One region of the Paenarthrobacter sp. AB444 genome, then DNA from elsewhere that is predicted to be linked to it. Evidence: riboswitches for the same ligand, from Rfam matches in the RefSeq annotation. Region 1 holds a riboswitch; each other region holds the start of a gene.
The links. A riboswitch is a leader RNA that binds a small molecule or an ion and turns the genes downstream of it on or off. The one in region 1 is predicted to bind S-adenosylmethionine.
Positions count from the first base shown of each region.

Region 1 (2,192 bases):
TGCCTCCGCGGTGGAGCCCACCACGGTGGGCTTCAGCACGAAAAGTACCTTCACGTCGTCGGGGTTCCTGCCGGCCTTCGCGGCCTCGGCGCGGATGGAATCGCGGTATGACTTCATACCGTCAACCCCGCGGGCCAACGCAATGGCAACATCCGCGTGGCCGCCGGCGAACGCCTTGCCTCGCGGTGAAGCCCCAGCCTGAACCAGGACAGGTTCCTCCGGCAAAGGCGCTGTGTTCAACGGACCCCGGACTTTGAAGAACTCGCCTTCATGGTTGATGGGGTGGACCTTGGTGTGGTCGGCGAACCTCCCGGCGTCCACATCCTCAAGTACGGCGCCAGGTTCCCAACTCCGCCAAAGCCGCCTGACGACGTCGACGAATTCCTCCGCCTTCTCATACCGGAGGTCGTGTTCGATTTGCTGGTCCAGGCCGTAGTTCTGTGCAGCGAGGTCGCTGCCCGAGGTGACCACGTTCCAGCCGAGTTGGCCCTCCGAAAAATGCTGCAGCGTCGCCAGCAGCCGGGCCGCGGTGAACGGTGGGTAGAAGGAGGCGCTGACGGTCGGCACAATTCCAAGGTGTTCGGTGGCGGAGAGCAAGTAGGGCACCAGCGCCAGGGGATCGTGCTTGGGCGCAAAGGAGGCATGGGCCAGGGAGACCTCGGCTGTGCCACCGTAGGTATCCGGGACAGTCAGGGAATCCTCGATAATGAACAGGTCCAGCCCGGATCGCTCAAAGGCCCGGACAGCCTCCTGGTAGAGGGCGGGTTTCTTCCAGTCATAGCCCAGGCTGTAGCCGGGAGTCCCCCAACCTTGGACCCCGAAACCGTGGCCCACGAACCATCCAAAATGAAGCATGGGCTTGAGTGTAGAACTGCTCTGTCCGCTCACCGCGACCTGATTTCACACGAAGTTACAGGGGGTCGTACTGCGTCAATTATGCTCCCGGGAGGTCACATTTGGGGCCTGACTTCAGCGGCCCGCCCAGGGACCGGTTACGCAACATGACGACGGCGGCGCTGTCCCCAAATGCGGCGACGGCGCCTTGGATGTTACGTTTTTCTTGAGTAATGAGCACCAGCGTTAAGCCCTGACTTGCTGGTCGGCAACCCTCTCCCGCGGCGGGGTGCCTCAGGTGACTACTCGGCTTATTCGACATTCGAACTGCAAGCGTGACTGAGGAGCACCACGAATGCCTGAACCCACTGAAGAAAAACTCGCGTATCGCCTGATCACCGGTCCCGACACCCGTGAATTCTGCGAACGCATCAGCAATGCCTTGGCCGAGGGCTACGTCCTGCACGGCAATCCCGCAGCAACCTTCAACGGCACCGACGTGATCGTCGCCCAGGCCGTGATCCTGCCTGCCGCCGTCGCCAGTTCCGACGCCGCAGTAGCAAGCGCCGTGGACGAGTTGGAAAACTACGAAGAATCATACGAGGGCCACGCATGAGCTACGCAGGTGACCTGACCCCGCACGACGCGTGGGCCAAACTTGAACAAGGCGCCATCCTGGTGGACGTCCGCACTGAGGGCGAATGGGCCCACATCGGCATCCCCGACACCAAAGCCACCGAGAACGATCCCCTGTTCATCCAGTGGAACCTCGCCGGTGGCATCCCGAACTCCCGTTTCATCGAGGAGCTGCAGCAGCAGGCTCCCGAAGCCGACGGCGTGGAGCTGGTGTTCCTCTGCCGCTCGGGCCAGCGCTCAATCGCCGCCGCCATCGCCGCCACGCAGGCCGGATTCACCGCCTACAACGTGCTGGAAGGCTTTGAGGGTGAGCCGGACCGTTACGGCGAACGCACTGTAAACGGCTGGAAGAACCGCGGCCTGCCTACCAACTTGGGGAACGACTAAAAGTGACTTTCAATCCTGACGCCGCCGGCTGGAGCCCTGACACTCAGGCCGTCCGCGGTGGACTTGACCGTACCAACTTCCAGGAAACGGCCGAGCCCGTTTTCCTCAACTCCGGCTTCGTGTACGAATCCGCTGCCGCTGCGGAACGCGCCTTCACCGGCGAGGACGAACGCTTCGTCTACTCCCGCTACGGCAACCCGAGCGTGGCCACCTTCCAGGAGCGGCTCCGTCTGCTTGAAGGAACCGAGGCGTGCTTTGCGACGGCGTCCGGCATGTCCGCAGTGTTCACCGCCTTGGGTGCCCTGCTGGCTGCCGGCGACCGCGTGGTTGCCGCC
Region 1 covers NZ_JAQZBY010000005.1:42,445-44,636, reverse strand. Annotated here, with positions in the region: gene PQ627_RS08055 (NtaA/DmoA family FMN-dependent monooxygenase) at 1-888, opposite strand, end outside; SAM riboswitch class IV at 1,064-1,176, shown strand; gene PQ627_RS08050 (DUF1737 domain-containing protein) at 1,190-1,450, shown strand; gene PQ627_RS08045 (rhodanese-like domain-containing protein) at 1,447-1,857, shown strand; gene PQ627_RS08040 (O-succinylhomoserine sulfhydrylase) at 1,860-2,192, shown strand, end outside.

Region 2 (2,192 bases), on a different contig from region 1:
GCCCTGACAGCTGGCCGATTTCGGTGAGGAAGCCGTCGTGGCCGATGGGAGCTTCGATGGTGTGGACGGGAACATCGCCCGGAAGTGCAGCCGCGAGTTCTTGTGACTGGGCCGGGAAATACAGCCTGTCCGTATTCACGGCAGCCACAAAGAAGTCGGCGGTGGCGCGGGAAAGAGCCTCCTGCAGCGTGCCCCGCCCACGGGTGATGTCATGGGACATCAGGGCTTCCGTAATGGCGATGTAGCTGTTGGCGTCGAAGCGGCGGACAAGCTTTGTGCCTTGGTGGTCAAGGTAGCTTTCCACTTGGTAGCGTCCGCGCTCCCCCAGCACCGCAGCGGCGAGCGGGCTCTCCTGCTGCTGCGCCTCCCTGCCGAAGCGCACATCCAGTTCCAGCGCGGAACGGTAGGTGATGTGGGCGATCCTGCGGGCAAGGGCCAGTCCATGCTCCGGTGCCTGGCCGTCGTAGTAATTACCGTTGTTGAAGTGTGGGTCCTGTCGGATGGCGAGGGTCTGGGCCTGGGCGAACGCGATCTGTTCGGCAGTGCTGTAAGCCCCGACCGAGATGACCGCACACCGGTTGACCCGTTCCGGGAAAGTGACGGCCCATTCAAGTGCCCTGGCTCCTCCCATGGAGCCGCCCAGTACAGCGTGCCAGGCGTCAATCCCCAGGAGGTCCGCGAGCCGGGCTTCGGCCTCCGTGCTGTCCCGCAGTGTGATCAGTGGGAACCGGGAACCCCACGGCTTTCCATCGGGCGCCTTCGTCGAGGGACCGGTGCTGCCGTAGCAGCCGCCCACGATGTTGATGGAGACCACAAAGTACCGGTTGGTGTCGATGGTGGCACCAGGCCCAACGAGCTGCTCCCACCAGCCATCCTCCTCGGTGGCCCCGCGGGCAACGTGAGTGCTGCCGGTCAAAGCGTGCTGGATGAGGACAGCGTTTGAGCGATCCGCATTGAGCCGGCCCCACGTTTCGTACGCCAGCACGACGTCGGGAAGATAGCCGCCGGCTTCCAGGGCCAGTGGTCCTACGCCCGCGTACTTGACTGTTCCGTCGGCTTCACCGGATTTGGGAAGGGCTGTAGCAGTGATGGTCATTCCTTTGATACCTAACCTCGCGCTTGCCTGTCGCCTTGCATGCGAACAGGCCAGGTCCTCACCCGGGGCACCCCACCGCGGAAGGAGGGTTGCCGGCCAGCAAGCCGGGGCTGTCTGCTGGCACTCATGACCTAATAAGTAGAGTCTAGGAAAAACTCCACTGTTCTGGCGAAGAATGTGACATCAGTGTGACGTTAGGTGCCGTTTTGATTCACCAAACAGCACCCGGTACTGCCGTCCGGCGAATAATCGTCGGTCCGGACGGCAGTCGGCGATGTATCAACCTGCTACTGGGAACACGTCCTCAGGCGCCCTTGGCTGCCCGGAAACCCGCCTCAAGGTCGGCGATGATGTCGTCGACGTGCTCAATGCCGACGGACAAGCGGACGAGGCCCGGATTGACGCCTGCGACGAGCTGCTGTTCGGGAGTCAGCTGGCTGTGCGTCGTCGACGCCGGGTGGATGACCAGGGAGCGGACGTCACCGATGTTGGCGACGTGGGAGTGGAGCTCCAGACCGTCCACAAAGCGCTTGCCGGCTTCGACGCCACCTTTGATGTTGAACGCGACGATTGCACCCGTGCCCTGGGGACCGTACTTTTGTCCCCGTTCGTACCAAGGGCTGGACGGCAGGCCAGCGTAGGCGACCGATTCGACGTCGTCGTGGGCTTCCAGCCACTGCGCCACTTTGGTGGCGTTGGCGACATGGCGTTCCACGCGCAGGCTCAAGGTCTCCAGACCCTGGGCGATGAGGAAGGCGTTGAACGGCGCCACGGCGGATCCAAGGTCGCGGAGCAGCTGGACGCGGGCCTTGAGGATGTAGGAGAGGTTTGCGCCGAGCGCCCCGTCCTTGCCAAGGTCCCGGGCGTAGACCAGTCCGTTGTAGCTGGGATCCGGCGTGTTGAAGCCCGGGAAGCGCTCCGGGTCCTTGCCAAAGTCGAAGTTCCCGGAGTCCACGATCACTCCTGCAATGGCTGCCCCGTGTCCACCCAAGTACTTGGTTGCCGAGTGGACCACGATGTCCGCGCCCCACTCGATGGGACGGATCAGATAGGGGGTGGAGAGGGTGTTGTCGACGATCAGCGGCACGCCTGCTTC
Region 2 covers NZ_JAQZBY010000013.1:86,405-88,596, reverse strand. Annotated here, with positions in the region: gene metX (homoserine O-acetyltransferase MetX) at 1-1,096, opposite strand, end outside; SAM riboswitch class IV at 1,111-1,228, opposite strand; gene PQ627_RS15820 (bifunctional o-acetylhomoserine/o-acetylserine sulfhydrylase) at 1,401-2,192, opposite strand, start outside.
Region 2: it holds a riboswitch for S-adenosylmethionine, as region 1 does, so the genes downstream of both, metX (homoserine O-acetyltransferase MetX) here and PQ627_RS08050 (DUF1737 domain-containing protein) in region 1, are expected to answer to the same signal.

Region 3 (2,192 bases), on a different contig from region 1:
ATGGCTTCCAGGCCCTCAACGAGGTAGCTGCGGATGCTGGCTTCGTGGGCGTGCCAGGCGTCCTCGTCCAGGCCAGCCAGGACCTGGGTGGCTCGGGCGAGTGTCGCCGCTCCGAGAACGTTGGGGGAGCCGCCCTCGTGCCGTGCCGGACCTGTGGCCCAGCTGACCGAATCCAGGCGGGCTTCGCGGACAGCACCGCCACCTGCCAGGTGGGGGACGCCGGCGTCGAGCCAGTCCGCGCGGCCCACAATGACTCCTGCGCCGAACGGAGCATAGAGCTTGTGTCCGGAAAATACGATGTAGTCCACGTCCGCCTCTGCGATGTTGACGCGGCGGTGCGGAGCGAGCTGTGCGGCATCCACGACGATCCTTGCGCCGTACTGGTGCGCGAGGGAGGCCAGCCGGGCAATCGGCAGGATCTCACCGGTAACGTTCGAGGCGCCGGTTACTGCGAGCAGGCTGATACCGCCCTGGGCCAGTTCGGCTTCAATCTTCTCGACGGTGCCGGCCAAGGTGGACTCCGCAACGACGCTGCGGTGCGGGACGCCCTGCCAGGGCAGGAGGTTCGCGTGATGCTCAATGTCCAGGTACAGGACCTCGCCAGCGAACTGGCCATTGAGGTGGGGCAGGCAGCCAGCCAGCAGGTTCAGTGAGTCCGTTGTGTTCCGGGTGAAGATCACGGAGTCATCGGCACGGCCGCCAACAAACTCACGGACGATGTTCCGCGAGTTCTCGTACACGGATGTACTGATCTGCGAGGCGAATCCGGCCCCGCGGTGGACGCTGGCGTAGTAGGGCAGGACCTCGTTGAGGTAGGCGGAAACAACCGTGAGTGCCGGAGCTGATGCGCCATAGTCAAGGTTGGCGTAGCGGACGTGGCCGCCCTGGATCAATGGAGCCTGCAGTTCCGCGCCGGTGACGGCGGCAAGCGGACGGGCTGCGGCAGCTGTGGGGGAGTCTTCGATGAAGGAAGAAACGATGTTTGAGTTGAACGTGGCAGTGCTCATGGGACCTCACTCAAGAGGGACCCCTCAGGGGATCCGCGCTTGCCGCATCCGTTCCGGACCGGCCGGGTCGTCACCCGGGGCACCCCACCGCGAATGGAGGGTTGCCGGCCAGCTAACCGGGGTTTAGCGCTGGCACTCGTGACCTGTAAAAAAGGCTAAGGCACGTCCGCGGAAGGGTCCAAAGCCGCGGAGTTTTGTTAAGCCGTTTGTTACGCGGGATTGAAAAGTCAGGGTTCCTGCGAATAAAAGACGGCGGTCGCCCCAAAACCGGGGCAACCGCCGTCGAAAATTCGATGGATCTCTATGTTCCAGGACTCAGGCCGGAGGCTGCAGGAGATCATCCAGTCCGGGGTTAAGGCGCTTCAGGACTTCCGAATGCAGGATGGAGTTTGTGGCAAGCGCATTGCCGCCGAACGGGCCGTCTTCCCCTTCCAGGGAGGTAAAGCGACCACCGGCTTCAGTGACAATCGGAACCAGGGCTGCCATGTCGTAGAGGTTCAATTCAGGTTCGCATGCGATGTCCACCGCGCCTTCGGCCACCATGCAGTAGGACCAGAAGTCACCGTAGGCGCGGGTGCGCCAGAGGTCCTCGGTGAGCCCCAGGAACTCGTCGAGGTTTCCACGTTCTTTCCAGCCGGACAGGCTCGAGTAGGACATGGAGGCGTCGGCCAGGCGGGAAACGTTGGAGACCTTCAGGCGGGTTGCCGATGCCAGGGACCGGCCCATGTAGGCGCCCATGTCCTTGGCTGCCCACCAGCGTTTGCCCAAGGCGGGAGCGCTGACGACGCCTACAACGGGTTCCCCTTCGTCGACGAGGGCGATCAGGGTTGCCCACACAGGAACGCCCCGGACAAAGTTCTTTGTGCCGTCAATGGGATCGATGATCCACCGTCGCGAGCCATGCCCGCTGCTGCCGAACTCTTCCCCCAGGACGGCGTCACGAGGACGTGAGCGCGACAATTGACCGCGGATGGCTTCCTCAGCGGCCTTGTCCGCATCCGTGACGGGAGTGAGGTCGGGCTTGGTCTCGATCTGCAGGTCCAGGGCCTTGAAGCGATCCATGGTCTGGGCATCGACGGAATCGGCGAGGACATGGGCCAGGCGCAGGTCGTCGTTGTAGGTGGAAGCGGGTTGGGTCATGCCACCAAACTATCCTGAAACGCGCGCGGCGGTGGGGACGTTAAG
Region 3 covers NZ_JAQZBY010000004.1:42,383-44,574, forward strand. Annotated here, with positions in the region: gene PQ627_RS06740 (aminotransferase class V-fold PLP-dependent enzyme) at 1-1,007, opposite strand, end outside; SAM riboswitch class IV at 1,038-1,151, opposite strand; gene hisN (histidinol-phosphatase) at 1,323-2,147, opposite strand.
Region 3: it holds a riboswitch for S-adenosylmethionine, as region 1 does, so the genes downstream of both, PQ627_RS06740 (aminotransferase class V-fold PLP-dependent enzyme) here and PQ627_RS08050 (DUF1737 domain-containing protein) in region 1, are expected to answer to the same signal.

Region 4 (2,192 bases), on a different contig from region 1:
GCCAAGGTAGCCCGCTGGGGTGGCGCCACAGCCGGCGTCTACTGCATCCTCTACGGCATCGCCGGCGCATTGATCGGTCTGGCAGCCCGCGTTGCACTGCCCAACATCGACGTCGCCAACCTCGGCAAGGATGTAGTCTACGCCGAGGTCGCTACCCACATCCTTCCCGTCGGCATCGGTGGCCTGGTCATGGCAGCAGCAGTCGCAGCCATGATGTCCACGGCATCGGGCGCCCTGATCGCCGCCGCAACAGTGGCGCGCGCCGACGTCGTGCCTTTCGTTGCCAGCTGGTTCGGCAAGAACATCAACACCGATGACACCGAGAACCCGGAGCACGATGTCAAGGCAAACCGCTACTGGGTCCTTGGCCTCGGCGTCCTCGCCGTGCTTATTTCCATGGCCGCGCAGGACGTGGTTGTCGCCCTGACCATCGCCTACGACATCCTGGTGGGTGGCCTGCTGGTCGCCATCCTCGGTGGCCTGGTGTGGAAGCGCGGCACCGGTATCGCAGCCGCCTGGTCCATGGCGGTTGGTTCAGTGCTGACCTTGGCCCTGCTCATCATGTACGCGGTCGGTGTCATCCTCAGCGAAGACGGCGTTTACGCCAACGAGCCCATCTACTGGGGACTTGCTGCCTCGCTGGTGATCTACGTCGTGGTGTCCTTGCTGACGCCGCCCACGGACGCAGCCGTCCGCGAGGCCTGGGACAAGCGCGTTGCCGGAGCCATCTCGGAGGAACTGCCGCCGGAAGTACACCCGGTAGGCAGCAACAGCTAAGCAAGCAATACACGACGGCGGTGCCGCCCCTTTGCGGGGCAGCACCGCCGTTTTGCGTTCCCGGCCCAAAGAGCGCAGAGCAGGCCTCACAACGCACGGACTTCCACGTTGGAAGGCCCACTCTGCGCGTCAAACCCCACCCAAAGGGCGCAGAGCAGGCCTCACAACGGGGCGGAAGGTGCGGTAGGGTTGTCCCAGCTTCAAGAGATGTGGCGCCAAGCTCCGACTGGCCATGCACCAACCCCATGTTCACGGGTGGTTCGGATGAGGAAGCGGCCCGTCCCGGACCTGAGACAACCGAGCGGGCAAGAGCACTCTCCACAGGAGCAACCCCGTGCCGTACCACGAGCCGAGCCACACGCAGCCAAGCCACCATGAGCCGGCCCCAGCCCAAAGCACCCCCGCCGCAGCCGGCACCGCAGCGGTCAAGGTAATTCCCGCCGTCGACCTTTACCTCGGCACGGTGACAATATTGACCCGGAACCGGACCCTGTGTTTCCGGCATCCACAATCGCGGGAGATCGCCGCAGCGCTGGCGCAGGCGGTCCGGCCTTCCACGTGGTGTGAGGCTTCGGGGACGCTGACGGTCACGGTAGCCGCGTGGGGCAAACGGGAAGGCCGGCCATGCGCCTTCATTCTCAGCAGGGAAAGCGCCTAGATTTCCTCGTCCTCCTCGCGGAAGTCCTCGGTCTCATCGATCGGCACCACCCGTTCGTCGTCTTCGGGGGCGTCCACTTCCTCCACCCAGGGCTCGTCAACTTCCTGGTCTTCGGCGTAGTCGTAAGCCGGGTCCGACTCGATGGTCGTGCGTTCGGGGTAGTTCGAGTGTGATTCGGTGGTGTCCATGCTGCTACCTCCGTCTCGTGGGCCCGCGGGAGCCCGGTGGCCAAATGCGGGTTGATGAAACCCGCCCCTGTCCTTCCATCTGAGCACCCGGGCAGGCATGGGTCAAGGCCCGCAAAACGGTACAGGCGACGCCCGAAATTACGGTGCACCGAACATTCCAGCTAAGGAATACCAGCCAAAAAACCCCGCCGATAAGCGGTAGTGTGGGGCGTGCAATGGGGCCGCAACTACCCCACCAAGCACAGGAGATAAAGTGCAGATGCACCAGGAATCCCAGAGTCCGTCGAGTCCCGCTCCGGATCCCACCCCCGAATCATCAGATTCCCAAGGCACCGCCACGCCCTCGGCGTCGGACATCCGGCGCTGGCGGCAGTACCTGGCCGATGAACGGGCCGAAGCCGCCGTGTACCGCGAACTTGCCCAGCGCCGCGACGGCGAGGAACGCCAGATCCTGCTGGCCCTGGCCGAAGCAGAGGGCCGGCACGAGGCCCACTGGCTCAAACTCCTGGGCGACCAGGCCGGGATGCCCAAAGCAGCGTCGGCCCGCAGCCAATTCCTCGGTTTCCTGG
Region 4 covers NZ_JAQZBY010000012.1:131,877-134,068, forward strand. Annotated here, with positions in the region: gene PQ627_RS15485 (sodium:solute symporter) at 1-777, shown strand, start outside; SAM riboswitch class IV at 976-1,095, shown strand; gene PQ627_RS15490 (hypothetical protein) at 1,112-1,435, shown strand; gene PQ627_RS15495 (hypothetical protein) at 1,432-1,623, opposite strand; gene PQ627_RS15500 (VIT1/CCC1 transporter family protein) at 1,883-2,192, shown strand, end outside.
Region 4: it holds a riboswitch for S-adenosylmethionine, as region 1 does, so the genes downstream of both, PQ627_RS15490 (hypothetical protein) here and PQ627_RS08050 (DUF1737 domain-containing protein) in region 1, are expected to answer to the same signal.